Regions from separate parts of the Petroclostridium xylanilyticum genome, predicted to be linked through region 2. Evidence: a T-box and tRNA genes for the amino acid it is inferred to sense, from the RefSeq annotation. Region 2 holds a T-box; the other holds one or more tRNA genes.

Region 1 (16,277 bases), on a different contig from region 2:
AAAATCTCATCTGGACTACGGAATTTTCCTGCCGGTGCAGGAGGTAGCTATTGCTGCATTGCAAGGCCCGCAAACTTATGTACAGGAAACTGTTCAGACCTACCAAAGGAGAAGGGATATACTTGTTGAGGGCCTAAAAGAAATAGGGTGGATGATTGATAAGCCTCAGGCAACTATGTTTGTATGGGCGCCTATTCCCAGGCAATATTCATCTTCGGTAGAATTTACCTTTGATTTGCTGGACAAGACAGGCGTAATCGTAGTTCCAGGCAGCAGCTTTGGTGAAAGAGGAGAAGGATATGTGCGTCTTGCGCTTGTTCAATCGGAGCAGAAAATTTTAAGGGCAGTTAAGTTGATTAAAGAAAGTGGAATCATTTAGAATGTAAAGTTAAAACTGATTAAGTTATACAAAAAATGCAGACTATCACTAGTCTGCATTTATGTTTCCAGGCTTAACCATCTTTTCAATGAAGTATTTGTGAAAACTGAGGTCATTGGTTAGTTCGGGATGAAAGGAAGTTGCCAGCATATTGTTCTGCTTGCATGCAACAATTTTATCATCTACTTTAGCCAGCACCTTAACGTCGTTCCATGCTTCTTCAACATAGGGGGCACGAATAAATACCAGCGGAATCTCAGCCTCTGAAATTTCTGGTATATTAAGCGTAGTCCGAAAACTGTCCAACTGGCTTCCGTAAGCATTACGACGAACCTGTATATCCATAGCATTCAAAAAAGTTCTGTCATGGTTACTAATCTTTTTCGCCAAAAGAATCATTCCAGCACAGGTCCCCCATACCGGCATACCTTTTCTGATCCTTTCCGCCAATACATCCATCAAATTAAAATCATCAAGCAGTTTCCCTATGGCGGTACTTTCACCACCGGGCATAATCAGTGCTTCTACAGAGTCGAGTTCCGGTTTCGTCTTTACTACTACAGGCTGCACATTATCAAACTGATGTAACATTGTTATATGTTCAGCTACAGCACCCTGAAGCCCTAATACACCTATTTTTATCATGTTAACCTCCACTGCAGATCAGTCCGTTTTTACCATCCACGTTCGGCATATAGATTTTCTTTGGCAATCTGGCTGATTTCCAAACTATACATAGCTTCTCCAAGGTCTTCTGAAACTTCTGCCAGCACTTTAGGATCGTTGTAATAAGTGGTAGCCTTGACGATGGCCCTTGCCCTTTTTTCCGGGTCGCTTGATTTAAATATTCCTGAGCCTACAAAAACACCGTCACTGCCTAACTGCATCATAAGTGCCGCATCAGCAGGAGTAGCGATTCCACCTGCTGCAAAATTTACTACCGGAAGCTTTCCATGTTCGGCAACCCATACTACTAAGTCATAGGGAGCACCCATTTCTTTTGCAGCAGTCATTAATTCTTCTTTAGGCATATTCTGCAGCTTGCGGATTTCGCTCATCATGGTCCTCATATGGCGGACAGCTTCCACTACATTGCCGGTACCTGCTTCACCCTTGGTCCTAATCATGGAAGCACCTTCACCGATTCTTCTCAATGCTTCTCCGAGATTTCTTGCTCCACATACGAAAGGAATTTTAAAATCATGTTTATTAATATGGAACATCTCATCTGCAGGAGTAAGTACTTCACTTTCATCTATGTAATCAATACCCAGAGCTTCAAGAATTTGAGCCTCAACAAAATGGCCAATTCTTACTTTAGCCATTACAGGGATTGAAACAGCCGCTTTAATTTCCTTAATCAATTTTGGGTCGGACATTCTTGCCACCCCGCCCTGTTTTCGAATATCGGCAGGAACCCTCTCTAAAGCCATAACGGCTACGGCACCGGCTTTTTCAGCAATTTGTGCTTGTTCGGCATTTACAACATCCATAATAACGCCGCCTTTTAACATCTGGGCGAGATTTTTGTTTAATTCATATCTTTCATTCATATTCAACATCCTTTCTTAAAATTAATATTTATGTTTATATCGATAACCAATATTAAAGTTAAAAATAAATTAATGTAGTTATCGATGAAATTAACCAACTTTAATATCTATATATTTACTGATAATGATTTTACATGGCAGATAAAGTCAATAAGTTAACAGTTCACAGTTCACGGTTCACAGTTCACGGTAAAAGCTATTAAATCGTTTACTACTGTGAACTGTTAACTGTGAACTATATAAATATTTATTTTTAAAGTTGGTTAATTATAAAATACCCTAATTCTTTTAAGTTATTTGTTGAGTTGAGTATTATTTAAAAACGAAGTATTTACAGGCAAAGCTTGTTTTGGTATAATAACTGTATCGATACAATGTTTGGCAAACTGCTTTATTAACTTCAATTATTACATACAATTGGTATTGTGTCAATACAATTCTGGAGGAATAGAATATGCGGGAAATTGCATCGATACAATTGGATAGGAGTAATAGTGTTCCATTATATATTCAACTATTTGAACATTTAAAAAAATTAATTGTTAAGGGGAATATAGCTAAAGGTTCAAGGCTTCCTGCAATAAGAAAACTGGCAGAACAGCTGGAGGTAAATACAGTTACTGTCGTCAATGCCTATAAGCTCTTAGAACAGAATGGTTATGTGTATTCAAAAACGGGAAGTGGGGTTTATGTTGCTCCGGTAAGATATATAGCAGTACAGCCGACGGATATGGAAATTCAGGTAAAAGAAGATACCTTTTTTGAAGAAGAAGACATTCAACTAATGAGCAGGGGACAAATTACACTCTCAGAAAACAGTATTAATTTTGCCAGTGCAACTCCTACTCCGGACCTTTTCCCTGTTGAAGATTTTAAGAAGGTTCTAATTGAAGTTTTAGACCGCGATAAAGGACAGGCATTCGGTTATCATGAAAGTAACGGTTATAAGTCTTTGAGACATTCTATCTCTCAATTTCTTAATATGAACTATTCTATTAAAGCCCACCAGGATGATATTCAAATTATTTCAGGAGCGCAGCAGGGAATAGATGTTATTGCAAAAGCTTTAATTAATCACGGAGATTATGTTTTAGTAGAAAATCCAACCTATACGGGTGCGATTGCAGTATTTAAATCAAGAGGTGCGAAGATTGTGGGAGTACCTATAGAGCACGACGGCATAAATATAAGTGTGCTTGAAAAGTATATTAAGCTCTATCGGCCTAAGTTAATTTATACCATGCCAAATTATCAGAATCCTACAACTTTCTGCTACTCCAGGGAAAAGAAGCAATATTTGCTAGACCTGGCTTATCGCAATAATTTTTTTATAATCGAGGATGATTTCTTGACTGACTTAAACTTTACAGAAGACAGCACGCCGCATACGCTAAAGTCACTGGATAAATATGATAGAGTTTTATATATTAAGAGTTTCTCCAAGGTTCTTATGCCCGGCTTACGTATAGGTTTTCTAATTGCACCTTCAGAAGTTTTTAAGGACATCCTGCAAGCCAAACATACTACCGATATATCTTCCTCGGGATTGATCCAGAGGGCATTTGACCTATATCTGCAAAAAGGAATTTGGGGAAGGCATCTTGATTACATGAAGGAAATATACAAAGACAGATATAAAAAAATACTTGGGGAAATTGCTGCATTAAGAGATTTGGGTGCAAGCATCTATGAACCTAATGGTGGTTTAAACCTGTGGCTGACTTTACCGGAAGGTGTTTCAGGGATTCAGTTGTATTATGGGTGTGCTAAACGGGATGTTTTGATCATTCCTGGAAAAATATTTTATACGAGTAATGCAGCTGATACTGATAGAAATATAAGAATAAGCTTTGCGGCAGTTTATCCTGAACAAATTGAAAAAGGGATAGAAATAGTGTATAATTGTATAAATAAGTTACTAAACAAGACGGGAGAGCGTACTACTTATTATAGTCCGTTGATATGAAAATAGTGAGGAGTGAACAGTGGGGAGTAAAACAAAAACCGCTGTCGAAGCCCTGACCAATCAAGCATATTTTTATCATTATTTGTGCCGGGTGTGCCCGGTGTGGCGGTTGATATTAATTTTTAAGTATAATTATCTTGTTTAGAATGATAAGTGAGGTAATAACATAATGAAAATAAGATTAGCAGCACCCATCACAAAAGATAGTATCGTTGATGGTCCGGGAATCCGGGCTGTGATATGGACCCAGGGGTGTCCACACCGGTGCAAGGGGTGTCATAACCCGCAAACACACAGCTTTGATGCAGGAATTGAGGCGGACGTCAACGATATCATAGCACAGATTTCCAGACTGAAGCTTCATAAAGGCATCACTTTTTCTGGAGGGGAACCTCTTGAACAGGCAGCCGCCTGCAGTGAAATTGCAAAAAGAGTTAAAGAAATGGGCATGAATACATGGCTTTACACCGGGTATATTTTTGAAGATATTCTCAGTGAATGTCAGGCGACCCGCCCGGAGTGGGGAGAATTGATAAAATATATTGATGTCATGGTGGATGGCCCATTTATAGAACAAATGAAGAATCTATTGTTAAAATTCCGTGGTTCAGAGAATCAGAGAGTAATTGATGTGCAGAAGAGTTTAATTGAGGGAAAAATCATATTAATTGAAGATAAATAAGCTTGATTTTTTAATAATAAGTGTATATAATATATTTTCGTAATTAACTGCAATCAAGTGCTGGTATGGCTCAGTCGGCAGAGCAGATCACTCGTAATGATCAGGTCGCCGGTTCGATTCCGGCTACCAGCTCCAGATGAATGCCGCTACCCATAAGGGATAGCGGTTATTTTTATGAAAATTATTAAGTAAACATAACGACAAAGAATCACAGGGATGGCAGGACGAAAGAACATGGAGATACGATTTTTTAGCCATCTTAAAGGGAGTTGTCACACGATCTGGCGGGTCTTGCGATTAGGGTAATCGATGATATTGTTAAGGAAAAGTTTGAAATAATAAAAGAAGCTGATATACTTTTCAAAGAAGAAATAGCTACGGCAGGATTGCAACGAGATTTACATTAGTACTTTGCCGTAATGACCGGTATGAAGAGTGTAGGGGATATGAGAGGAGTAATAAAAAAATTCCAGTTTATGCTGGAATTTTTTTATTTTAGTGCGCCCGGCATGGGCGATAACTAGGCGGTGAAAGTCCGCTGTGGGCTTGGTAGTGGGAACCACTAGCTGAACCGCAAGGGTGTCCATCGCGAGGTGGAATCTGAAGGAAGTGGTAGGCAAAATCTCGGTCTGATGAACAAAAACCAGATAAGAGGCTGAATTGGGGCGGACGAGTTTGCTAAACAAAACGAAGTCCAACACTACCCGAACTCCATACAGTAAATCTGGCAGATAGACGAGATGAAGGTTATCGTTCTTACCCGGGGAGGTCTCAAGGACGAGTCATTAAAGTGAACTCCGAAATGACAACCCATACAGTGATGTATGGCTGAACCTTGAGAAGTCAGCAGAGGTCATAGTACTTATCTAGTCATGAATAGATAAGGAAGGACCGAACATTAGGAGGTTTTGGAAATCTTATGAACTCGAAAGATATGCAAAGACTGCAGACAACTCAACAAAGAGGCTATCCGCTCAATCAAGAAATGGAATTTCAAGAGACAGCGGAAGTGCATAGTATATCATCGGCGTCAAAAGATAGAAGAAACAATGTACAAAGATACACCAGTAATCTGCTTGAAATGATACTAGACCGAGAAAACATGAAAGAAGCATACAAGCGAGTAGTTGCAAATAAAGGAAGCCATGGAGTCGATGGGATGGAAGTAGATGAACTTCTACCGTATCTCAAAGAAAACTGGCCGACCATAAAGCAACAATTACTGGAAGGAAAGTATAAACCACAACCAGTGCTGAGAGTAGAAATACCAAAACCAGATGGAGGAACAAGACTACTAGGAATACCTACAGTACTAGACAGACTAATACAACAAGCAATAGCCCAAATACTAAGTGGAATATACGACCATACATTCTCGGAAAATAGCTATGGATTCAGACCAGGACGCAGTGCAAAAGATGCAGTAACAGCCGCAGAAGTATATATAAACGAAGGATGCACATGGGTAGTAGATATAGACTTAGAAAAGTTCTTTGACAGAGTAAACCACGACATACTGATGACTAAATTAGAAAAGCGGATAGGAGACAAAAGAGTACTGAAGCTGATACGAAGATACTTAGAATCAGGAGTAATGATAAATGGAATCAAAGTAGCAACAGAAGAAGGGACACCACAAGGAGGGCCATTAAGTCCGCTATTAGCAAACATAATGTTAGATGAACTAGACAAAGAACTAGAAAGAAGAGGGCATAAATTCTGTCGGTATGCAGATGATTGCAACATATACGTAAAAAGCAGGTCAGCAGGAAACAGAGTAATGAAAAGCATAAAGAAATTCATAGAAACCAAATTAAAACTAAAAGTCAATGAAGCAAAAAGTGCTGTAGATAGACCATGGAAAAGAAAGTTCTTAGGATTCTCGTTTTACACAAAAGAAAACGAAGTAAGAATAAGAATCCATGAAAAATCCATCAAAAGGCTTAAGGAAAAAGTAAGAGAAATAACCAATCGAAACAAGGGAATAAGTATGGAATATAGAATACGTAGATTGAATCAGATAACGACAGGATGGGTTAACTACTTTGGATTAGCAGATGCGAAAAGAATAATGAAAGCCCTTGACGAATGGATAAGGCGTAGACTAAGAGCATGTATATGGAAACAATGGAAGAAGATAAAAACAAAATACGATAATCTAGTAAAATTAGGATTAGAAAAACAGAAAGCCTGGATATACGCTAATACGAGAAAAGGCTACTGGAGAATATCCAATAGCCAAATACTCAATATGACTCTTACAAATAAATACTTCGAAGACATAGGTTACAAGAGTTTATCAAAGAGGTATCTAATTGTACATTAAATCTTAATGAACCGCCGTATACCGAACGGTACGTACGGTGGTGTGAGAGGACGCTGAATAAAATAATTATTCAGCTTCTACTCGATTTTTTGCAGGATTTTTTAAATATATGACGAATATATTATTACAGATTTTAAATTTTAAATCTAAAACTTTAGTAAAGTAAAGCAAAAAGGTATTTGGACTGTAAAGGGGGCGATACAGGTTGGATACAATGCATTACCAGACCCAAACATTAGTAGAAGTTGCATATAAGGCGTTAAAAAAAGACATTACAGAAAGGACGCTTATACCTGGAAAAAAAATCGTTCTCAGGGAATTAAGCGAGCGGTATGGAATAAGTGAAACGCCTATTAAGCAGGCTTTAAACAGGCTTATAACTGAAGGACTGGTGGAAAGTATTCCTAGAAAGGGAATGAAAGTAAAAAGTATTAAGTGGGAAGAAATTGAGGAATTATTGGATATAAGGTTTATGATTGAAACGTATTATATAAAGCAGGCAATACAGATTTTTAAAAAGGATTCTGATATCAAAGAAAAATTTTTAAAAAACCTGACTGAACATAAGCAGATTATAGAAAATGTAGCGGATGTAAATGACTATTTTCAAAATTATTATTTAGATCAGGAATTTCATCAACTGTTTATCAAATGCTCTGGAAATAAGAAAATTTTGCAAATATATAATAACCTAGGGACGCATACCTATGCTTACTATGTTTATGGTAGGCAGGATAGGGCGGGAATGATAGCAGGGGTTAAAGAACACGAGGCAATATATAATGCTTTAGTAGCCCAAGATGAAGCTGAACTTCGTAAATGTATCGAGATACATATGATAAATGCTAAAAATAATATTTACACGATGTTCCAAAGCGTAAAGGGTAATTGAGTTTATTCAATTTAACCAACTATAGAAGGAGAAGATAGCGATGAAAAACAGATATTTAACTGCCAAGTCTCCAAACGGCATTAGTGCGCAGGAGATAGAACAGAATATCAGTGAGTATTTGGGTAATTATTCAGGTATCAAAAACATATTAATCTTGCCGCCGGATATTTCAAGGCTTAACTCTTATGCCGGAGATATAGTAAATATGCTTTATAAGTACTTTAAAGATGTAAACATAGATATTATGCCGGCTCTTGGAACCCACACACCCATGACTGATGGCGAGATAACAAAAATGTTTGGTGCTATACCCCGTGACAGATTTGTTGCTCATAATTGGAGAAATGATACAGTTAAAGTTGGTGAAGTTCCGGCAGATTATGTAAAAGAAATTTCAGACGGCTACATGGATAATAGTATTGACGTTGAAGTGAACAAAAGACTTCTTGATAAAAAGTATGATCTTATCATATCGATAGGTCAGGTGGTTCCTCATGAGATTGCCGGATTTGCAAGCTATACGAAAAATATCATGGTAGGCTGCGGTGGCAGCAAAATGATAAATCAAAGTCATTATTTAGGCGCTTTGTACGGAATGGAGCGGATTATGGGTAGAGCGGATACGCCTGTAAGGAAGCTTTACAACTATGGAGTGAATAATTTCCTATCTCATATTCCTCTTATATATATTTTGACTGTTACGACTATAGATAAATCCGGACTTAAGGTTGAGGCTGTTTCCATCGGAACGGGTGATGAACTGTTTTTTCAAACAGCAAAAGTCAGTCATGAAAAAAATCTGAACTTTTTAGATAAGCCTATCCAAAAAGCGGTTGTATATCTTGACCCAGAAGAATTTAAAACTACATGGATAGGCAACAAATCGATCTATAGAACCCGTATGGCGATAGCTGACGGCGGTGAGTTAATAGTTATAGCTCCAGCTCTTCACGCTTGTGGAGAGGATTTGGAGAATGACAGACTGATTAAAAAATATGGATATATCTGCCGTGATGAGGTTTTAGATGCCGTCCGCAATAATGAGGATTTGAGAAACAATCTTTCTGTTGCTGCGCACTTGATACACGGCTCCAGCGAAGGGCGATTTAAGATTACTTACGCTCCTGGGAAAATGACAAAAGAACAGGTACTATCAATAAAATATGATTATATGCCTATAGAAGATGCTCTTAAAATGTATGACATAAACAGCTTAAAGGATGGATTTAATACTGTAAACGGTGAAGAAATATTTTATGTAAGCAATCCAGCGCTTGGCCTTTGGACTACTAGGAGCAGGTTTGATATAGGGTGAGGGGAGTTTGATTAAATGCTTATTTTAGTATTAGAGGCATCCACAGCATCGGCTAAAGCTATGCTTTATAAAAGTGGAGAAGGGATAATTGGAATACTGCAAAAAAATTATTCTTCCGACGCGGGTGATACGGTAACGTTTGACGCCGATAAAATAATGGCGGAAACTATGTTGGCAGGTAAACAGCTGCTGGAGCAGAAAGGTATAAATCATGTGGATATGGTAGCTACCTGCAGTATATGGAGCCATAGTCTTCTGATGCTTGATAGAAACAGAAAGCCTATATCACGGTTGAGTACATGGGCCGATACAAAAGCATCATTAACTACTGAAAAGTACAGGAAAGATATCCAGCTTTTTACTTCGCTTTATAAGCGCACAGGCTGTCCCATTCATGTAACATATACTCTTTGGAAATATATGTATGAGAAGGAAAGCGGTAATGTGAAAGATGTTTCCTTCATAGCGTCCATGCCGGAGTATTTATTTTTGAAGCTTACGGGTGAGTTTGCTGTTTCAAAAAGTACCACCTCAGCCGGTGGTTTCTTAAACATTCATACTCTCAATTGGGATGAGGAAGCTTTAAAGCTCGCCGGCATCGATGATACAATGCTGCCAAAGCTGGTCGATTCTGAATATACTGCAACTTTAACAAAAGAAGCAGCTGGTATTTTAGGACTTAAAGAAGGCATACCGGTACTTATAACTGGTGCCGATGGATGTATGAACCAGATAGCGGCAGGTGCCTTTAGTGATAATATTATGACACTTTCGGTGGGAACCAGTGCAGCCATGAGAATTTCAACGGAAAAGCCGGTGCTTGCCAACTATCCGTCCACGTGGTGTTACGTGGGAGTTGAAAATATGTGGATTGCCGGCAGTGCCACGGCTGGTGCAGGCAACTGCGTGGATTGGATGGGTAAAAAAGTCCTTGGCTTTAATGGAGGTATCACCCTAAAAGAATTGGACAAGGGAGCGGAAGAGGCTTTGTTAAAAGGAAATGCCCCAATTTTTCTTCCTTTTTTGGCAGGGGAACGTTGCCCAGGATGGGATGATACTAAAAGTGGCATGATGTGCGAAATGAGAATAAATAATGATATTTATGATCTTTATTATGCTACCCTTGAAGGAGTACTTTTCAATTTAAAGCATTGCTATGATATTACTGTTCCCATAGTAGGGCAGCCGCCAAAGTTCATAAGTATTTCTGGCGGAATAGAAAAGTCGCCGTTCTGGCTTTCTATGGCAGCTTCTATTTTTGGATTACCGGTTTATGTAGATGGTCTTTTGCATGCATCATTGCTAGGTACTGCCTACATGGGCCTTAAAGCAGCTGGAGAGATAGCTTCTGTTAAAGATATAAAGCCTTTAATGAAGAATAGATGTGAGCCAGATTGCAGTAAAAAAGAATTTTATACAGAAAGGTTTGAAAAGTATTTAAAATACTATAGACAACAGATTAAGGAGTAAAGTCCATGAATTATGACCAATAAGTGAATATCAAGCAGTAACCATGTGGATATTTAAATAAAGATTTTCCAAAAAATTGTGGAATAGGAGTGAAATAGAAACGATGTCATATAAAATACTAATTACCCCCCGCTCCTTCGGGAAAAATAATTCAAAGCCTATTGATATGTTAAAAGAGAAGGGCTATGAAATAATAATGAATCCCTATGGCAGAATCATGACACAAGATGAAATGATTAATGAAATAAAAGATGTAGATGGAGTCATAGTTGGAGTAGACCCTCTTAACAGCGATGTGTTGAAATACGCAAGAAAGCTAAAGGTTATATCTAAATATGGGGTAGGTACAGATAACATAGATTTACAGTATGCAAAAGCAAATGGAATATCCGTGACAAAGACTATAGGGGCAAATAGTGACGCTGTTGCTGACTATGCACTAGCATTAATGCTTGGGGTAGCAAGAAGGATACTAGTGATTGACCGGGAATGCAGAAATTTGAATTGGAATAAGATTACTACCGTTGATATGTGGAGTAAAACACTAGGCCTTATTGGATTGGGAAGTATCGGAAAAGGAGTTGCTAAAAGAGCTTCCGGATTTAATATGAAAGTATTGGCGTATGATTTGTTTCAAGATACGGAGTATGCATATGCTAATGGTATTGAATATGTTTCTCTTGAAAGGCTATTGCGAGAAAGTGATTTTATCAGTCTGCATTTACCACTTACTAGTGAGACAAAAAACTTAATCAGTTACCAGCAATTCGAAATGATGAAAAAGACTGCGGTTCTTGTTAATACTGCAAGAGGCGGAATTGTTGATGAAGAAGCCTTACTTTGGGCATTAAAGCAAAATAGGATTTGGGGAGCAGGAATTGATGTTTTTGAAAAGGAGCCTCCGGAGAATGAGGAGTTTTTAAAACTGAACAATATAATAATAGGTTCTCACTGTTCTGCATCTACTTATGAAGCTATAGAGAATATGGGAATTATGGCGGTGGAAAATTTAATTAACAGTTTTGAGAATAAATCAGCATGACATTAGCTCTCCGCTTGCGCAGAGCTTTTCGATACTGTCAATGTTTTCTCTTTCAAGATAATTTGTGAGTCCGTCAATAATATTAAGTGGTGCATACGGATTTGAAAACAGTATACTGCCTATCTGAACCGCTTTTGCTCCTGCAATCAGCATTTCGGCGGCATCCTGCCAGCAGCTTATTCCGCCAAGCCCTATTACAGGGATTTTCACCGCATAATGAGCCGCCTGATATACCATTCTTAGTGCTATCGGAAATACAGCCGAGCCTGTAAGTCCGCCGAAATTAGCCTTTAAAGGCGGTTTTTTTATTTTCACATCAAACCGCATAGCAGGAACAGCGCCTATCAGTGAGATTGCATCAGCGCCGTTTGCCATTTCAGGTATATGTGTTAAATTAGGCGGATCTGACAAGCGCCAAAGGCAGAACCGCCTTTTTGCATATTCGGTGCGGCAAGATTTACTTCTATCATATCCACATCGCTGGCGGATGCTTTTTCTACTATTTTGCAAAGCTCATCAATATTTTCGCCTGCAACATTTGCAATAATGACAGTATCCTTAGTCTTTAAGCTTGGCAGTTCATGAGACAGAAACTTGTCTATGCCATCGTTTGGCATTCCGGTACTGCTTAAAACGCCGCTATAGCTTTCGGCAATGCGTGGTGTGGGGTTGCCGGGCTTTTCTTTTAAGGTCATACCGTTTACACAAATTCCGCCAAGCCTTGAAAGTGAATACATTTTCTCATACTCTCTGCCGTAACCAAATATACCAGAAGCCATAATAACAGGATTTTTAAACTCCACACCAGCGATAGTAACTCTTAAATCAGCCATTTAAAACACCACCCTTTCAGCCTCAAAAACTGGGCCGTCACAGCAGACACGTGTGTACTTTTCAGTGTTATCCGCACCATGCTTTGTTTTGCATACGCAAATGTGGCAAGCGCCCACTCCGCAGCCCATTTTTTCTTCAAGGGATACCTGACATTTGACTTTTGTTTTTGCGGTTATCTCGACAACTGCTTTGAGCATTTCATTAGGTCCGCAGGCATATACAATATCAAATTGAGTAGCCTTTAATAATTGCTCTAACATATCGATAGAATTGCCCTTTTCGCCGTAGCTGCCGTCATTGTTTCATAATTTAAAGGTAAATATTCATTTGCAAACTAATGGCGTGATTGTAATTTTGTGGCTCAGCCAACAATCACGTCCTTTTTTGCGTCCATTGTATTCATAGGTATATGGCTGTAATTTTAATAAGAAATAACTATTTTACAAATTGCTTTACCGGACTTATACTTTTAATGTATAGAATTTGTAATTCTAAATTAAAATAAATCATAAATAAAATCGGAGGAGAATTATTGTGTCGTATTGTTTAAGTTATGAACAGGTAGACGATATATTTTTACAGCTTAGAAAAAGCTATAAAATATATGCGCCTAAGCGTTTCCCCAAAAAAGGCAGATATTCCGATACCGACCTTGTAAGGTACGATGAAATAAAATCGGTATCTGAAATTGAGCTTGAACATAGGGGTGACTATTCACCTAAAGAGGTAATATATCCGATTAACCAAACACTTTTCTATTTTACAGAGGACGAATATCGTGAAAGTAAGGTTCATAATAAGGGAATTATTATATTTGCCCGTCCCTGTGATATAAACGGTATAAAACGTCTTGATAAGATATTCCTTGAAAACGGCGGACATGAGGACGTTTATTACAAACGCTTGCGTGAAAAGGTTAAATTTGTTCTGCTTGAGTGTGGCGGTGGTTGGGAATCATGCTTCTGCTGCTCTATGGGTGCAAACAAAACTGATGATTATCAGCTTGCGATGCGCTTTAATAAAGAAGCTGACAAAATACTCGTTGAGGTAAAGGACGAGAGCTTTGAAAACCTGTTTAATATCGGTAAAACATGTGAATTTACTCCGGAGTTTGTAACCGAAAATAAAACCACTGTTACTATCCCTGATATAACCCCTGAGCTTGTTCCTGAAATATATAAGCTTTCAATGTGGGACGAGTATAATTCACGTTGCGTTGGATGCGGTGCATGCAATGCGGTATGTATTACCTGCTCCTGCTTTAACACCACCGACACAACCTATACGCAAAACAGTAAAATCGGTGAACGCCGTCGCACATGGACAGGCTGTTTAAACGATAAGTTCACCACAGTTGCCGGTGGACATGCTTTCAGAGATAAAATAGGCGACCGTATGAGATTTAAAGCATTGCACAAGCTGTATGACTACAAGCAAAGATTTAAAACAGACGGTCACATGTGTGTTGGCTGTGGACGATGTGATGATGTATGCCCGCAATATATAGCTTTTTCACACACAATAAAAAAGTTGCATGATGCTGCCGAACAACTGAAAGACCAGCTAATTAAAGTCAAGAGTTTTTAAGAAAAATTTTGAGAAATTTTTTTAGACTCCTGACGTTAATCAAAGGCATGACAACAAGACCACCTAAGTGAAGTAGACATAAAATAGCTGGTCTGAAATAATAAGTTGCTCTTTGAAAACTGAACATCAAGTACAAGTACTATTAAGCTGCTGTATGCTTTGCTGCAAGATTCTTCGCATGCTCTTGGGGGCTACGTAGCTGATAAGGCTTTCTATCCCTCAGAACAGCAAAAATATAATTAACAAGCTTACGCATAACAGCTCCCAAAGCTACTTTTTTAGGTTTGCTCCGGCACTTCTGTTGATAAAACTCCAGTAACACAGGGTTGCAAGCTGTCTTATCCCTCTTGGTACGGATATTGGCAAGAGCAATTGTAAAAAGCACCCTGCGAAGCAGCCTTGAACCCCTCTTAGACATCTTGTTACGTGTACCGGTAAACTCTCCGGACTGCATGACAGAGGGGTCAATGCCGAAATAAGCAACCAGCTTGCCCGGCTTTTTAAAGGCCGAAAAGTCGCCAATCTCCGCAAGAATGGTGGCAGCAGACAGAAGGCCTATGCCGGGAATGCTCTGCAAGAGTTCAAGCGTCAATGCAAGTACAGGCATGTCCTTTGCCAGGTCCTCATCAATCAGCTTATGGATGGCTTTAAGGACTTTCTCCAGGTTTTCCTCCAGGGTTCTGATCATGGAGATGTACACACCGAGCATGGCAATATTTGAGGAATTGTGAATGCTCAAAGGTTCAAAATCTCTGGCCTTGGAGACCAAAAGCTCATACTTTTCAGTTGCCCATTTAAGGCTTTTGTGGGACTTTTCCTGAATCATTGAAATCAGCTTGTTCCTGTCAGCCTTAAGAATATGGGCAGGCGTAGGATACTCCTCCAGGACTGCAAGAGCAGCCTTTGAAAAGATGTTGGGGAATACATCCTTAAAGTTTAGCATGAGTTGGTCAACAATACCCGTAAACCTGTTTTTGTAGGCAGTAAGCTCGTCAGAGAGCTTGTAGTACTGGCGGCAAAGGCTCCTTAAGCATTCAATATCCTCATCGAGGATATTAGTAGTTTTAAGCTCCTGAAATCTGTAGAGCAATGCAATTTTCCGGGCATCCACTTTATCATTTTTCACTTTTCTAATTCCAATATTTTTGATAGAATCAGTCTGGATGGGGTTTGTTACTGAAACCTCAAATCCAGCTTTACAAAGTGAATGGAAAAGGATTTTGTGATAGTGCCCGGTGGATTCCATGACGACGAAAGGCCTTGAATCAAAGTCCTTTTCCGTTTTTTTCAGCAATTCAACGGCTCTTTCAACGTCGGTACTGGAATCATGGCGAATCTTCATGCGGGCAATTACTTCATTGGATGGAGAAAGAATCGCCATCTCACTGAAGAACTTGCCCACATCAATGCCTGCAATGGGTCTGAAATTCATTAAAAATGCCTCCTTTACAAGATTGATGGACTTAAAAGCCTCCATTCCTTCCCATGTAAGCAAACAACCTTGCATGTGACACGAGGAACCAGCTTATTAGCTGGCCTCAACCAGCCAAATCATGTAGACTTACCGGAATGGATAAATACTCTTTCACACGGGTAATCGGCCCGCTAAGGTCCGTCCCAGGAGGTGATACACACACCTTCCAAGTCCGGAAGATATTATACATGATTTTCAAGGTTCAGGCCAACAGGTGCTGGCATAATGGCTAAGATGTGAAGCCGTATGATGTGCTTGATGTTTAGAAAAGTATGAAGTTTGAAGTGTTATGTTAACAATGATTTTTAATGGGTCGAACAGTGGCTTCGGTCACTGATTTAATACAATATTAATTGTACAAGGAGATAATGAATAATGCGAAAAAGAGAAGCTTTAAAAGATAAATTAGCCTTTATATTCCTACTGGGGGCAGCAATAGTAATAATGTTTCCTTTTTTTTGGATGTTATCAACAGCCCTTAAACCTTCCAGTGAACTGTTTTTGAGACCACCTGCACTTTTTCCGAAAAATCCTGCATGGTCAAATTTTAAGACGGCTTTAAATATGGCTCCCTTTGGGAGATATTTTTTGAATAGTAGTATAGTTGCTAGTTCGGCAGTAATATTAACGGTATTTATTAACCTGTTGGCAGGATATACTTTTGCGAAACATAAATTTAAAGGTAGAAAAATATTATTCATATTGGTTGTGTCAACTTTGATGATACCTATGCAAATTATTATGGTCCCTAATTTTA
Region 2 (16,277 bases):
CCATAAGCTGGTAATTTTTTTAGTATTTTTTTTATAAAAAAGTGCTACAAAGCAAAAAGCTTCTAAAGAATTCATTTTTACTTTTTCTCTAAATATGGTATAATTTCAATATAGGATTGATAACTTGTTTTTAATACATTATGATAAGGCGAGGGTAATTTACTTGAGATTAAACAGGTTGAAGAAATATAAGTTAGAAAAAGAAATCAGGATGAACATATTTATTTGCTTTTTTATCATTATTCCAATTATTTCGATGATTTTAGGATATATCATTACAAGGGTTTTTATAACACCTTATTTTAAGTAGATAAGTTTGTATCGATAACCAATATTTTGGAAGGGTTGTTTTTATGAGGTTGGATAAAATAAAAGAAATTTTAGATGCAGAAGTATTAACGGGAGAGGAATTTCTAGATATTGAAGTAGTATCAGCCTGTGGTTCTGATTTAATGAGTGATGTGCTTGCTTTTGTAAAGGATCAGGCACTTTTGCTTACCGGTTTGGTCAATCCTCAGGTGGTAAGGACTGCGGAAATGATGGATATAAGGGTTATCGCTTTTGTAAGAGGAAAAGTACCAGATAAAGAGATAATAAAACTGGCAAAAGAAAAAGATATGGTCCTTCTTACTACAAAACATCCTTTATATATTGCATGCGGGCTTCTATACAGTGCTGGACTTACTGGCAAGGAGGCTTGATGATTAGATATGACAGATGAAAAGAATGTAATCTCTTTACATTATGAGGTAGATGGAGAAGATTTTTCGTTAGCAGGAGAAGCGTCAAGCAATGTGAAAAGGATACTGAAGCAATTAGGGGTTAGTCCTGAAATCATTCGAAGAGTTTCTATTGCTATGTATGAAGGTGAAATGAATATGGTGATTCATGCAAATGGTGGAATTGCTGACGTTGAAATTACCCCTGAACAAATAAAAGTAGTTCTTCAGGATGACGGACCTGGTATTCCTGATATTGAACTAGCAATGCAGGAAGGTTACTCCACCGCTCCCGACAATATAAGAGAGTTGGGATTCGGAGCGGGAATGGGCCTGCCAAATATGAAAAAATATACTGACTATTTAGACATTATTTCTGAAGTAGGAAAAGGCACAAAAGTTGAGATGATAGTTAAAGTAAAATAAAAGAAAGTGTGATGATATGTCTCAGTATTTTCATTCAGTTACCTTAGACAAAGAAAGGTGCAAAGGCTGCACTAATTGTATAAAGAGATGCCCTACTGAAGCGATAAGAGTAAGAAATGGGAAAGCGAAAATCATCAAAGAACGGTGTATTGATTGTGGGGAATGTATCAGGGTATGTCCCTATCGTGCCAAAAAGGCGATAACAGACCCATTTGAAACTATTTTTAACTATAAATACAAAGTTGCTATACCAGCTCCTTCATTATACGGGCAGTTTAAAAATGTATGGGATATCAATGTTATTCTTACCGGATTAAAGAGACTTGGGTTTGATGATGTATTTGAAGTTGCAAAAGCAGCTGAGATTGTAACCCTTGCTACTAAACACCTTATTGCTTCAGAAAAAATTCAGAAACCGGTTATTTCGTCTGCTTGTCCTGCAGTAGTAAGATTAATCAGGGTAAAATTTCCTAATCTTATAAATAATATCGTACCTGTTAAATCTCCTATGGAAGTTGCAGCAAGAATAACAAAACGTGCCATATCAAAAACGATGGGCTTGCAGCATGAAGAAATCGGTGTTTTTTTTATCACCCCGTGTGCTGCCAAAGTTACCAGTTCCAAAGTTCCGGTAGGATTGGATAATTCTTTTGTAGATGGCGTGATTTCTATGAAAGAAGTCTATTTAAAATTGATGCCTATTATTAATAAGATTGACAATATTGAGACATTATCCTGTGCCGGGATAAATGGGATATGTTGGGCCAATAGCGGTGGAGAAAGTGTAGCACTGGGAAGCGAACAAACCATAGCTGTAGATGGGATCCATAATGTTATCAAAGTATTGGAAGAGCTGGAAGATGAGAAATTAACCGATATAGATTTTGTTGAGTTGTTAGCATGTACTGGAGGATGCGTAGGCGGACCACTTACTGTAGAGAACAGTTTTGTAGCGAAAAATAGCGTAAAGAAAATAGCAAAATTAACTACTCGCCATTCCCTGATTAGCAAATTTGATGATTTTAGCGAAATAGATGTATCATGGACTAATCCAATAACTTATAAACCGGTTATGAATCTGGACAGCAATATGATAGAGGCAATGAAAAAAATGGAAACTCTTGAAAAAATCTATCACGATTTGCCCGGACTTGACTGTGGTTCATGTGGTGCACCCAGCTGTCGTGCACTTGCGGAAGATATTGTCAGAGGTTTTGCCAATGAAACGGACTGTATCTTTAAGCTAAGAGAACAGGTCAGAATGTTGGCAAGGGAAATGATGGAATTAGAGGGTAAAATGCCTCCGCCTTTTAGAAAAAGTGAAGAATGAAATTGAGATTTATATTGAACGCACCAAAGATCTTACATTAACTTCTGTATTTTGCATACTATAACAATTGCAGTAGAGTTTCAGTTCTGGGTTCGGAGCCCGGAGATTCTCATTGATGTAGTTTTTAACTCAGAACTCCAAGCTCCGAACCCAGAACTAATTGCAATTCCAATGCAAAATCATTATTGTGTTCTATATAGATTGAGATTAAGAATAAGAATTTATTAGATGATGGCGTGCCACCACCCGCAATCCACTATTATATTAATATATTACTTCTATACCTTTCTGCTTTGCCTCATCAAGTATATTTTGGGGCAGAGGCTTATCAGTAACCAGTACATCTATATCTTCTAACTTTGCAAATGTAAAAGGCAGATTTCGATTAATTTTGGAATGATCCAGCATTACAATAACTTTTCTAGCAATTTTGATCACTTTTTTTTTCAATTCACATTCGTTAATATATGGGTTGGTAAAACCATTTTCCAAGGAAAAGCCGCCTGTTGCAATAAATGCAATATCAATATTTAAACTTTCCAGGGAGTTTAAAGCAAAAGGTCCGGTAACTGAGATTGCAGCTTTATTCAAACTTCCTCCTAAAAAGATTACCTCGGTATTTGTTCTTTTCATAATTTCAAGACCAATGTTGGGGGCATTGGTAATAGCATAAAGATTTATGTCAGGTATTAGTTTTGCAAATGCCATCAAGGTACTGCCAGCATCCAGGTATATAGAGCGGTTCGGTTCTAACAGTTTTAGAGCATGATGGGCTATTAATGTTTTAGATTCAATATTGGTAACAATTCTTTCAGAAAATTCAAATTCATCTTTTTCAGGGGTCTCAAGTATCTTTGCTCCACCATGTGTTCTACATACCAAACCAGCTTCTTCAAGATAATCCAAATCTCTTCTGAGGGTCATCTCTGAAACTGTAGGGAACAATTCTTTCAGCTCGCTTAAGCGAATCTCACCCTTTTCTTTAATTAAGGACAATACGAATTCTCTGCGTTGATTAGACATATAGTGCACGCTCCTTTAATGTAAGATTTATTGTATCATTTGTTAGAAGAAATGTCAATATTACATAAATTAAACACCATATTGTTAAAAAATAATTTGCACGATAATATTAAACTTTACAAAAATTACATTACATGTTATCATAATATTAGAAAATTAACGTTAAATTAACAACTATTATAACTTGCTATAAAAACTTATTGTAAAGGGGTAACTTAAATATGGCATTAGTAACGTTGAAAGAAATTTTAAAAGATGCGGATGAAAAGAAATATGCTGTTGGTTTGTTCAACACCATCAACTTAGAAATGGTAAGAGCAATCATTGGAGCGGCAGAACAAGAAAAATCTCCGGTAATTATAGGCCTTGCAGAAGTTCATATTCCTTACGGGTCTCTGGAAACCCTGGCACCTATCATGGTAAAAGCAGCAAAGGAGGCCAAAGTTCCTGTAGCTGTCCACTTTGATCACGGCATGACTTTTGAACTGATTGTTAAAGCTATGCACCTAGGTTTTACTTCAGTTATGTTTGATGGCTCTACGCTTCCGTATGAAGAAAATATTGCAACGACTGCAGAGTACGTAAAAATAGCAAAAGTTTTTGGTGCATCGGTAGAGGCAGAATTAGGTCATGTAGGTGGAGCGGAAGGTGGGGGTGACGATAGTTATGAATCCCATTATACTAATTTAGAACAAGCTGCTGATTTTGTTGCAAGGACGGGTATTGATGCGCTTGCTGTTGCTATTGGGACTGCTCATGGAGAATATAGAACCAAGCCTAAATTGGATTTAAAGAGGTTAAAGGATATAAAGGCAAGGGTTAATGTGCCATTGGTATTACATGGTGGTTCTGGCTTATCTGATGATGATTTCAGAAATTGTATAAGAAATGGTATTAGTAAAATTAATATTTTTACTGATATGTCCTTATCTGCTGTAAACACACTAAGGACAGAGTTAGGCTATTTGAGCGATAGTGATGATTATGCAACAGCTAAAAATAAAAAAGAATTTATTGTTGAAACAGTTACAAGAAAAGTTATGGAAGAACTCAATATGATTCCTGTAAAGAAAGTACATTACCCTAATCTTATCAATGCAACAGTAGAAGGTATAAAAAAAGAAGTTGTAAAAAAGATAAGATTGTTTGGCAGTAGTAATAAGGCATGAAACTTCAAATAAATTAATGTACCTATGGTAGCTATCATAAGGAGGAAAAAATATGTTTGATGTAACCTGCTTAGGAATTCTTGTTGCGGATGCTATAGCAAAGACAGTTGATACTTTGCCGGAAGAAGGGAAATTACAGCTTGTTGATCAGCTGGAACTTCATACAGGAGGTTGTGCCACCAATACAGCGATAGACCTGGCTAAAATAGGAATAAAAACGGCTGTTATTGGTAAAGTAGGAAATGATGGTTTTGGCAATTATATTGCAAGCGAGCTGAAAAAATTTAATATAAATGTTGAGGGACTGAAAATAGAGGATGGATTAAATACTTCCGCTTCTGTCGTTATTGTCAGCAGCAAAGGGGAGAGGTCCTTTATTCATTGTCTTGGTTCTAATGCCCAGTTTGTTGAAGAAGATATAGATTTTTCTATAATAGAGAAATCCAAAATTTTATTTATAGCCGGAGCATTGTTATTGCCTAAATTTGACGGAGAGCCTACAGCCAGGGTTTTGAAAAAGGCTCAGGCAAAAGATATTTATACCGTGCTGGACACTGCTTGGGATACTACCGGAAGGTGGATGAGTGCAATAGGCCCATGTCTACCGCATTTAGATCTTTTTATCCCAAGTATAGAAGAAGCTGAAATGATAAGTGGAAAGAAAGATGTTGAAGAAATGGCTGATGTATTTCTTTCTAAAGGTGTAAAACTGGCAGTTATTAAACTTGGTAAGAATGGATGCTTCATCAAGAGCAAGGATGGAGAAAAATACACTATTCCTACCTATACTGATATTAAACCTGTAGATACCACCGGAGCGGGAGATTCATTTGTTGCAGGTTTTCTAACCGGTATTGTGAAAGGGTGGAATTTATATAAGTGCGGGAAGTTTGCAAATGCTGTTGGTACTCACTGTGTAATGAAGGTTGGAGCTTCCAATGGTATTAAATGTTTAGAGGAAATACTGGATTTTATGGATAAATATGGAAAATAATAAGGGGGGATGCAAAATGGCAAAATTGTATGGAAAGCAATTCACAAAACAAGAGCTGATGAAACGAATAGGTGATATTTCGCAGGTAGCAGGTGCCAAACAATATGTATTGGCATCCGGGAAAGCAAAAGGTGTACATGCAATTGATGTCAAGACCGGTTCAGGATTTAGCTTTACAGTTTTACCGGACAGGGGCATGGATATTGCATGGGCTGAATATAAAGGGATGGCTTTAGGATTTATTTCGAAGACAGGTGTTGTTTCACCCGCTTATTATGAGGAGCCTGGACTGGGATTTTTAAGAAATTTTTTTGCAGGTTTATTGACTACCTGTGGACTGACGTATATGGGGGCTCCGTGTAATGATGAAGGGCAAAACCTTGGACTGCATGGGCGTGTTAGTAATATTCCTGCAGAAGACGTAGCGGTGTATAATGAGTGGATAGATGATGAGTTTATTATTAAAATTCGAGGCAAGGTAAGGGAAAGCCGGGTATTTGGGGAAAACATCACGTTGACCAGGGAGATTACTGCCAAGCTGGGTGAGAACAAATTACATATTAAAGATACTGTAGAGAATTGCGGGTTTAATGAACAACCTCTTATGCTGCTTTACCACTGTAACTTTGGATATCCTGTTGTAAGTACTGAAACAATATTAGTAACACCTGAGGCAACTGTGAGAGCAAGAGATGCAGAAGCGCAGAAAGGAATACAAAGTTATAATGTATTTCAGGAACCTACTCATGGTTATAGAGAACAGGTATTTTATCATGACATAACAGCAGATGCAAACGGTACAACCTATGCATGCTTATTTAATAAAGCTTTAGGGAGCGGGGGAATGGGTGCTTATGTAAAATTTAACAAGTACCAGCTTCCTTATCTGATAGAATGGAAGCAAATGGGCGAAGGAGATTATGTGGTAGGCCTCGAACCCGGCACATGGTATCCCGAAGGCAGGGCCGAAGCCCGCAAACGCGGTGAGTTACTATTTATCTGCCCGGGAGAAGTGAAGGAATTTGAAATAGAGATTGGTGTCATTGAGAGTGAAAAAGAATTAGATTCAATACAAAGTGAAAGAGCTGGGTAATCCGGCTCTTTTGTCTTTTAATTTGATGGACAAACCTTCATTAAAGTGATAAAATTTTATTATCAAGGTAATTCTAGGCAAACAGCAAACCCTAATGAATTTTTCAAATTTATTGTTTCACGCTAAATGAATAGGGGGAGAAAAATGATGACTGTAAAAGAATTAGTTCATCAATTTAATTTGAAAATTGTTGCAGGTGGAGAAGATATGGAAAAAGAGGTCCAGGGCTGTTATATATGTGACCTTTTAAGTTGGGTTATGACTCATGCGCAGAAAGGTAACATATGGATAACGGTACAGACCAATGTTAACATTATAGCAGTAGCAGTGTTAACTGAAGTAGCCTGTATTATTATTCCGGAGGATATAGAAATTGATGCGCAGACAATTGCAAAAGCAAACCAACAAAACATACCAGTACTTTCTTCATCGTTAAATTCATTTCAATTAGCGTCTATACTTAAGGATTTCATATGAAATACTTTATAGACCTTCATATCCACTCCGCATTGTCACCCTGTGCTGATGACGATATGACGCCTAATAATATTGTAAACATGGCGATATTAAAAAAATTGGATTTTATTGCCATTACTGATCATAATGCGACAGGTAATGTACAGGCGGCAATTGAATGTGCACGGGGAAAGGATATCATCGTAATACCCGGAATGGAAGTACAATCGAGTGAAGAAGTTCATATGGTATGTTTGTTTCCAACTGTCCAAGCTGCAAATCAAATGGAACAATTAGTACAGCAGCATTTGCCGAAGCTGGACAATAGACCTGATATCTTTGGGTACCAGATATTATATGATACTAATGATGAATTTGTAGGATATAACAATAAATTACTGGTAACTGCCACTTCATTATCTATAAATGCAATTAAAAATGAAGTTGAAAAATTGGGAGGAGTTACCATCCCTTCTCATATTGACCGTAAATCATTTAGTATTATTGCGAACCTTGGTTTTATTCCGGAAGAACTGGAATTTTCTACAGTGGAAATATCAAAATGCACTGATAGAGATAAATTCCTAAGAGAGAATCCTGATATTGGAAGATACACAATTATTAGCAATTCCGATGCCCATCACCTGTATGATATATCTGAAGCGGATGAATCAATTGAGATGGCAGATAAAACGATTGACTGTCTTTTAAATTTTCTTCGTAATAAAAAATCTATATTTTAGTAAAAAAATTTTTATATAAAAATGTAGATTTTTTAACAATAACTTGGTATAATGAAAGATGAAATAAGAATGTTAATTTTATAACAATATGTACATGGTTAAATTAAGGAGGGTTTACAATGAGTGAGCAAAAGTGTTGTTCGTGTGTTGGCACAAAAGAACAAGAGCAAAAACTCTACGAAGTCATTGAAAAACACAAAGATAAAAAAGGTGCATTGATTCCTGTCCTTCATGAGGCTCAGGAAATATATGGTTACTTGCCTTTGGAAGTTCAGAAGATTATCTCAAAAGGATTAAATGTTCCCCTGACAGAAATTTATGGTGTAGTTACTTTCTATACGCAGTTTTCTTTAAACCCAAAAGGAAAGTACAAGATCGGTGTATGTCTTGGAACAGCATGTTATGTTAAAGGTGCCGGACCAATCATTGATAAGATTAAAGAGAAGCTCGGAATTGATGTTGGTGAATGTACAGAAGATGGTAAGTTCTCATTAGATGCTACCCGCTGTATTGGAGCATGTGGATTGGCACCGGTGTTAACCATTAATGATGATGTATATGGCAGATTATCGGTAGATGATATAGAAGGAATATTGGAAAAGTATTGATGAATGGATAAAAAGGTTAAAAAACTATGAGAGAACTTTCGTTGCATATACTGGATATTGTACAAAATTCCATATCTGCTAATGCAACATTAATAGCAATAGAGGTTAAGGAAGATTTAAAACAAGATATTTTAGAGTTTTGTATAACTGATAATGGAAAGGGTATGACACAGGAATTATTAAAAACCGTATCTGACCCATTTGTAACTACAAGATCTACTCGCAAAGTCGGGTTAGGTATATCTTTACTAAAGTCTGCAGCTGAGTTGTGTGGTGGGGGAGTTGAAATCTCTTCTGAACCGGGCAAAGGCACTAAAGTAAAAGCGCGGTTTTTGCACAGCCATATTGACAGGGCACCTTTAGGAAATATGGTCGAAACGGTGTTAACCCTTGTTGTATGTAATCCGCTTATAGATTTTGTATATAAGCATCTAGTCAATGAAAATTGCTTTGAATTTGATACCCGTGAAATCAAGCAGGTAATTAAAGAAGTTGATATTAATAATACTGAAGTGGTTTCATGGATGAAGGACTGTTTAACTGAGGGAATAACAAGTTTATATGGAGGTGTATCATAATGAAAAGTTTAGCTGAATTGGAAGAAATCAGAAAGAGGACGCTGGATAAGGTTAACTTGAGAAAAGAGCGTGAAGATGGCATCAGAGTAGTTGTTGGCATGGCTACTTGTGGTATTGCAGCAGGAGCTAGACCGGTATTAAATGCTTTTATGGAAGAAGTAGCAAGGAGAAGTCTTCAAAATGTTACTGTAACACAGACGGGCTGTATTGGCGTATGCAGGTTGGAACCGGTTGTAGAAGTGTACGTGCCAGGACAGGAGAAGGTAACCTATGTAAAAATGACGCCTGAAAAAGCAGCTCAAATTGTAAATGAACATATTGTTAACGGCAAGCCGTGTATACAATATACTATCGGTGCAGCGGACAAATAAATATGTGAAAAGGAGGGTTTTCAATGGAATTGGTAAGATCTCATGTTTTAGTCTGTGGCGGTACGGGATGTACTTCTTCAGGCTGTGAAAAGATAATAAAGGAAATGGAAGAACAACTTAAAAAGAATAACATAGAAAAAGAGATAAAAGTGGTTAAAACGGGATGTTTCGGTTTATGTGCTTTAGGTCCAATTGTTATTGTATATCCGGAAGGTGCTTTTTATAGCATGGTTAAACCTGAAGATGTACAAGAAATAGTACAAGAGCACTTACTAAAAGGCCGTATTGTAAAGAGGCTCTTATATAAAGAAACAATACAGGACGACAATACTGTTAAGTCTTTAAATCAGGTAGATTTCTATAAAAAACAAATGCGTGTCGCATTAAGAAACTGCGGTGTTATTAATCCGGAAAATATTGATGAATATATTGCATTTGATGGTTATAAAGCTCTGGGCAAAGTATTGACTGAAATGACTCCGGAACAGGTTATTGACGTTGTGAAAAAATCCGGCCTTCGCGGTAGAGGAGGCGGCGGTTTCCCAACAGGACTTAAATGGGAATTCACAGCCAAGGCACAAGGAGACCAGAAATACGTATGTTGTAATGCTGACGAGGGTGACCCGGGAGCATTCATGGACAGAAGCGTGTTGGAAGGTGACCCGCACAGTGTAATAGAAGCAATGGCAATCGCAGGATATGCTGTTGGAGCAAACCAGGGATATATATATATCAGAGCTGAATATCCAATAGCCGTTAAAAGATTGGAAATTGCTATTAGCCAGGCAAAAGAATACGGCTTGTTAGGTAAAAATATTTTTGGTACCGATTTTAGCTTTGACCTTGAATTAAGATTAGGTGCCGGTGCATTCGTATGTGGCGAGGAAACTGCACTTATGACCTCCATAGAAGGACATAGAGGGGAGCCAAGGCCAAGGCCGCCATTCCCTGCTATAAAGGGTTTATGGGCTAAACCAACTTTATTAAATAACGTTGAAACTTATGCTAATATTCCAGAGATCATATTAAAAGGTCCGGAGTGGTTTGCAAGTATCGGTACCGAAAAAAGCAAAGGTACAAAGGTATTTGCCTTAGGTGGTAAAATTAACAATACCGGGTTGGTAGAAATTCCTATGGGTACAACCCTCAGGGAAATTGTTGAAGAAATCGGCGGCGGAGTTCCTAATGGAAAGAAATTTAAAGCTGCTCAGACCGGTGGACCTTCCGGTGGATGTATTCCGGCAGATTTGATTGATACGCCTATTGATTATGACTCACTTATTAGCATTGGTTCCATGATGGGTTCCGGTGGTTTAATTGTAATGGATGAGGACACCTGTATGGTAGATATTGCAAAGTTCTTCCTGGAATTTACCGTTGATGAATCTTGCGGTAAATGTTCTCCATGTAGAATTGGAACCAAGAGAATGCTGGAGATACTGGAAAAGATCACTAATGGTAACGGAACGATGGAGGATATCGAGAATCTTGAAACATTGTGTAAGAATGTTAAAGCTTCTGCTTTGTGTGGTCTTGGACAGACAGCTCCAAACCCAATACTCAGTACTTTAAGGTATTTTAGAGATGAGTATATTGCACACGTACAAGATAAAAAATGCCCTGCCGGAGTATGTAAATCACTCTTGGTTTACACCATCGATGCAAAATTATGTAAAGGCTGTGGAATATGCGCAAAACAATGTCCTGTAAGTGCAATCAGCGGAGAAAGAAAGAATCCATATAAGATAGATACAGAAAAATGTATTAAATGTGGTGTATGTATGGAAAAATGCCCATTTAAGGCAATATTCAAAAACCACTAATAGAAGGGGGATGTGAGCAATGGAAATGGTGAATATAACAATCAACGGTCAAAAGCTTCAGGTGCCAAAGGATTATACGATTCTTCAGGCTGCCAGAAGTGCAAATATAGATATCCCAACACTATGCTATTTGAAGGATGTAAATGAAATAGGCGCTTGCAGAATGTGCGTTGTAGAAGTAAAGGGTGCAAGAAGCCTGCAGGCAGCTTGTGTATATCCGGTATCCGAAGGTTTGGAAATTAAAACAAATACACCGGCTGTAAGGGAATCAAGAAAAGTAACTTTAGAGTTGATACTTTCCAACCACGATAGAAAGTGTTTAACTTGCATAAGAAACAGAAATTGTGAATTACAAAAGCTTGCTGAAGATTTGAACGTACAAGATCTAAGGTTTGATGGAGAAACTTACAGACTTCCGTTAGATGATTTTTCTCCTTCAGTCGTTAGAGATCCTAACAAGTGTGTTCTTTGCAGAAGATGTGTAAGTGTATGTAAAAATGTACAGACAGTTGCAGTAATAGATGCTCAGGAAAGAGGATTTAAGACCATTGTAGCATCTGCCTTTAACAAGCCTCTTAGCGAAGTACCTTGTGCAATGTGTGGACAATGTATTGTCGCCTGTCCGGTAGGCGCATTAAGAGAAAAAGATGATACTGACAGGGTATGGGCTGCTCTTGCAGACCCGGAAAAGCATGTAGTGGTCCAAACTGCTCCTGCTGTGAGAGTTGCATTAGGTGAAGAATTTGGAATGCCAATCGGCACAAGAGTAACCGGTAAAATGGTTGCTGCTTTAAGAAGATTGGGTTTTGCCAAAGTGTTTGATACTGATACTGCAGCCGATTTGACCATTATGGAAGAAGGAACAGAACTGTTAGGAAGATTGAAGGAAGGCAAAAATTTACCACTGATTACTTCCTGCAGTCCGGGATGGATTAAGTTCTGTGAACACAACTATCCTGAGTTTTTAAATAATTTGTCTTCTTGTAAATCACCACATGAAATGTTTGGTGCTGTTATAAAATCTTACTATGCAGAAAAAGAAGGAATTGATCCTTCCAAGATATTTGTTGTATCTGTAATGCCTTGTACCGCAAAGAAATTTGAAAGTGCAAGGGAAGAACTTGCAGCAACAGGATATCCTGATGTAGATGCGGTCATCACTACCAGAGAGCTTGCCAGAATGATTAAAGAAGCAGGCCTTGATTTTGTATCACTGCCTGATGAAAGCTTTGATAACCCATTTGGCGATGCAAGTGGAGCCGGGGTAATCTTCGGTGCAACCGGTGGCGTTATGGAGGCTGCATTAAGAACCGTTGCAGAAATTCTTGCCGGTAAATCAATTGACAACATTGAATACAATGCAGTGAGAGGTGTTGATGGTATTAAAGAAGCAACCGTTGAATTGCCAGGCAAGACCATTAGAGCGGCTGTTGCCCACGGCCTTGGCAATGCAAGAAAGCTTCTGGATAGAGTAAAAGCCGGAGAAGCACAATATGATTTTATCGAAATTATGGGATGTCCCGGAGGTTGTGTAACTGGTGGAGGACAGCCAATTCAACCTGCAAAGGTTAGAATGGATATTGATTTAAGAGCAGCAAGAGCAAAGGCAATATATGACGAAGATAGAAGCCTGCCTGTTCGAAAATCTCATGAAAATCCATTTATTAAAAAATTATATGAAGAATATCTTGGAGAACCGTGCGGACATAAGTCCCATAAATTGCTGCATACTCATTATAAAGCCCGAGAAAATTATTAATTTTAAAGGGATATTCGTTAAAATCACGAATATCCCTTTAAAATTAATATTATCTTCGTATAATAATTCCATTATATTTCATTAAAAAATGTGTTATTATATAAACATACCACAACCAACAAACAAACAGAACTAATTTTTTTCATTTTTTCCTCCTTTTAATTATATAAAATAGATCGGCAGGGTCGGTGCTGTCGATCTATTTTGTTTTTATTTTTGTATACAATATGCAGAACAAGGTTAGCTGAACCTGCTAATTATGCAGTATTGTAATATTGCATAAAAAATAAATTTAAAAATAAATAATTTTGTTTATAAATTGCATTATAAAATTAATTAAAATGTGTTATTATATAACCATACCACAGCCAACAAACAATGCTAAACAATTTAAAATTTTTTCATTTTTTCCTCCTTTTAATTATATAAAAGAACTGACAGGATCGGTGCTGTCAGTTCTTTTTATTTAGCTTTTACCTTGACAACATTTAATATTAAAATTATAATATCAGTAAAATATAATCGTTTTAAAATGCGATGAAGAGAAGAGTAAGTTATAAACAGCCTTAAGAGAGGTGACATCATGGCTGAAAGTGTTACCAGGTATGAATAACTGAAGACCACCTCGGAGCAGAATAGTTACGTTGATTACGTTATAATCGTTACTCAAAGCATATTTGTTTTGGGTATTAGAGTGGGTTTAACAATTAGGGTGGAACCGCGGGAAATATGACTCTCGTCCCTTGTTTGGGATGGGAGTTTTTTTATGGAATATATGATACTACTTACCCCAATGTAATGTATTTATATACTCTATATAAAATTATAAAACCAAATACAATACAGAAAGGATGATAAATATGATTAAAGTAACTCTTAAAGATGGTTCAATAAAAGAATATCCTAAAGGAACTACTGTAATGCAGGTTGCAGAAAGCATAAGTGCAGGGATGGCCAGAGCAGCTCTTGCCGGACTGGTCAATGGCAAGGTAAAAGATTTATCGTATCAGTTAGAAGATGATTGTGAGGTAAGCCTTCTGACATTTGATGACGATGAAGGAAAACATGCATTTAGGCATACTACATCCCATATATTGGCGCAGGCAGTAAAGAGGTTGTTTCCTCAAACAAAGCTTGCAATAGGACCTTCGATCGATAATGGATATTATTATGACTTTGACTCTGACAAAGCTTTTACTCCTGAAGATTTAGAGAAGATTGAAGAAGAAATGAGAAAAATCGTTAAGGAAGACCTTGAATTAGAGAGGTTTGAACTGCCAAGGGCAGAAGCTATAAAGTTTATGGAGGAAAAAGGGGAGCCCTATAAGGTTGAACTGATTAAAGATCTTCCGGAGGATGCAGTTATTTCTTTCTATAAACAAGGGGAGTTTGTTGATCTATGTGCAGGGCCGCATATCCCGTCTACAGGAAAAATAAAAGCTGTTAAATTACTAAATGTGGCAGGTGCTTACTGGCGGGGTAGTGAGAAAAATAAGATGCTCCAGCGAATTTATGGTACTTCTTTTACTAAGAAGAGCGATTTGGATGAATATCTTAACAGGTTGGAAGAGGCCAAGAAAAGAGACCATAGAAAACTTGGCAGAGAACTGGATTTGTTTAATATATTAGAAGAAGGCCCCGGTTTTCCTTTCTTTATGCCTAAAGGCATGGTACTGAGAAATATTCTTGAAGATTTCTGGAGAGAAGAACATAGAAAAAGGGGTTACCAGGAAATTAAGACTCCTATCATCCTTAATGAAGATTTATGGCATCGTTCCGGACACTGGGATCATTATAAGGAAAATATGTATTTTACAAAGATTGATGAAGGTGATTATGCTATTAAACCTATGAACTGCCCGGGAGGAATGCTTGTTTACAAGAGAAGAATGCACTCATACAGGGATTTGCCACAAAGAATGGCGGAATTAGGTCTGGTACACAGGCATGAATTATCAGGTGCTTTACATGGATTAATGAGAGTAAGGTGTTTTACCCAGGATGATGCGCATATATTTATGCTGCCTTCTCAGATTAAAGAAGAAATTATAAATGTAATAGACCTTATCGACTATTTTTATGGAGTTTTTGGTTTTAAATATCATGTGGAATTATCTACACGGCCAGAGAATTCTATGGGTAGTGATGAGCAATGGGAAATAGCCACCGAGGGCCTGAAGGAAGCCCTGGAAGCAAAGGGTATGAAATATAAGGTAAATGAAGGAGACGGTGCTTTCTACGGTCCTAAGATTGATTTCCATCTTGAAGATTCTATAGGACGTACATGGCAGTGCGGGACCATACAATTAGACTTCCAGATGCCTGAAAGATTTGACCTCACTTATGTAGGGGCTGATGGAGAAAAGCACAGGCCTGTTATGATTCACAGGGTTGTGTTTGGCAGCATAGAAAGGTTCATTGCCATCCTGACTGAACATTATGCAGGAGCGTTTCCAACCTGGCTGGCACCAGTTCAGGTAAAAATACTTCCCATTGCTGATAAGCATCATGACTATGTATTGGAGCTTCAAAAGCAATTTGAAACAAACGGCATTCGTGTGGAAGTCGATTTGAGAAATGAGAAGATAGGCTATAAGATTAGAGAGGCCCAGCTTGAAAAAGTACCTTATATGCTTGTAATTGGCGATAAAGAGGTAGAATCAAAATCTGTGGCAGTAAGGTCGAGAAAAGAAGGAGACCAGGGTACTATGCCTGTTGACAGCTTCATTAATAAAATATTGGAAGAAGTAGAGAATAAAGTTAATAATTAGCGTGAAAATAAAGAGTGAGATTAAGATTAAAGTTATCTCTAATTTCTTAATCTCACTCTTTATTATTTTTCTATTCTTAACGGACTGTAGTTTTTTGCATCAAAAAATTACGGTCCGTTTTAAAGCATGGTGTTATTAGTTACTTTTGTATTATCAATGAGTTTATTTGCAGGCTGTGGTTCAAAGAATGCAGAAAAAACAGAACCGGCTCAAGCTGAGCAGCCAGCAAAGAAGGAAGAAACAGCCAAAAAAGAAGAGCCTGCAAAAAAAGAAGATAAACCTATTGTTATAGGCATTTCATTATTAACTCTTGAACATCAATTCTTCCAGGATATGAAAGCGAGTATGGAAAAGATAGCAGCAGAAAGCCGTTAGCTTTTCCGTATTCCAGAATATATCCTTTAAATCGGCAAG

The links. The T-box of region 2 lies ahead of thrS (threonine--tRNA ligase). A T-box ahead of a tRNA ligase gene usually reads a tRNA of that ligase, here a tRNA-Thr.
Region 1: it has a tRNA-Thr gene. The T-box ahead of thrS (threonine--tRNA ligase) is inferred to sense a tRNA for this amino acid. The anticodon was not compared.

The regions. Positions count from the first base shown of each region.
Region 1 is NZ_NPML01000011.1:115,225-131,501, reverse strand. Features, by position in the region: gene CIB29_RS06350 (aminotransferase class I/II-fold pyridoxal phosphate-dependent enzyme) at 1-379, shown strand, start outside; gene pdxT (pyridoxal 5'-phosphate synthase glutaminase subunit PdxT) at 428-1,024, opposite strand; gene pdxS (pyridoxal 5'-phosphate synthase lyase subunit PdxS) at 1,054-1,932, opposite strand; gene pdxR (MocR-like pyridoxine biosynthesis transcription factor PdxR) at 2,387-3,898, shown strand; gene nrdG (anaerobic ribonucleoside-triphosphate reductase activating protein) at 4,068-4,580, shown strand; tRNA gene CIB29_RS06325 (tRNA-Thr) at 4,640-4,715, shown strand; gene CIB29_RS18510 (hypothetical protein) at 4,850-4,987, shown strand; gene ltrA (group II intron reverse transcriptase/maturase) at 5,500-6,906, shown strand; gene CIB29_RS06310 (GntR family transcriptional regulator) at 7,121-7,798, shown strand; gene CIB29_RS06305 (nickel-dependent putative hexonate epimerase) at 7,839-9,113, shown strand; gene CIB29_RS06300 (gluconokinase) at 9,129-10,583, shown strand; gene CIB29_RS06295 (phosphoglycerate dehydrogenase) at 10,687-11,625, shown strand; gene CIB29_RS19565 (beta/alpha barrel domain-containing protein) at 11,617-12,036, opposite strand; gene CIB29_RS19560 (beta/alpha barrel domain-containing protein) at 12,015-12,458, opposite strand; gene CIB29_RS06285 (iron-sulfur cluster-binding protein) at 12,459-12,719, opposite strand; gene asrA (anaerobic sulfite reductase subunit AsrA) at 12,994-14,046, shown strand; gene CIB29_RS06275 (IS110 family RNA-guided transposase) at 14,189-15,478, opposite strand; gene CIB29_RS06270 (carbohydrate ABC transporter permease) at 15,896-16,277, shown strand, end outside.
Region 2 is NZ_NPML01000003.1:125,233-141,509, forward strand. Features, by position in the region: gene CIB29_RS01865 (hypothetical protein) at 354-701, shown strand; gene CIB29_RS01870 (ATP-binding protein) at 711-1,145, shown strand; gene CIB29_RS01875 ([Fe-Fe] hydrogenase large subunit C-terminal domain-containing protein) at 1,162-2,475, shown strand; gene CIB29_RS01880 (DeoR/GlpR family DNA-binding transcription regulator) at 2,740-3,498, opposite strand; gene CIB29_RS01885 (class II fructose-bisphosphate aldolase) at 3,720-4,667, shown strand; gene CIB29_RS01890 (carbohydrate kinase family protein) at 4,720-5,661, shown strand; gene CIB29_RS01895 (aldose 1-epimerase family protein) at 5,678-6,754, shown strand; gene CIB29_RS01900 (DRTGG domain-containing protein) at 6,899-7,231, shown strand; gene CIB29_RS01905 (PHP domain-containing protein) at 7,228-7,953, shown strand; gene CIB29_RS01910 (NADH-quinone oxidoreductase subunit NuoE family protein) at 8,073-8,561, shown strand; gene CIB29_RS01915 (ATP-binding protein) at 8,588-9,139, shown strand; gene CIB29_RS01920 ((2Fe-2S) ferredoxin domain-containing protein) at 9,139-9,510, shown strand; gene nuoF (NADH-quinone oxidoreductase subunit NuoF) at 9,534-11,333, shown strand; gene CIB29_RS01930 (NADH-dependent [FeFe] hydrogenase, group A6) at 11,353-13,092, shown strand; T-box leader at 13,621-13,839, shown strand; gene thrS (threonine--tRNA ligase) at 13,953-15,863, shown strand; gene CIB29_RS01940 (hypothetical protein) at 16,020-16,238, shown strand; gene CIB29_RS19735 (DUF6618 family protein) at 16,167-16,277, opposite strand, start outside.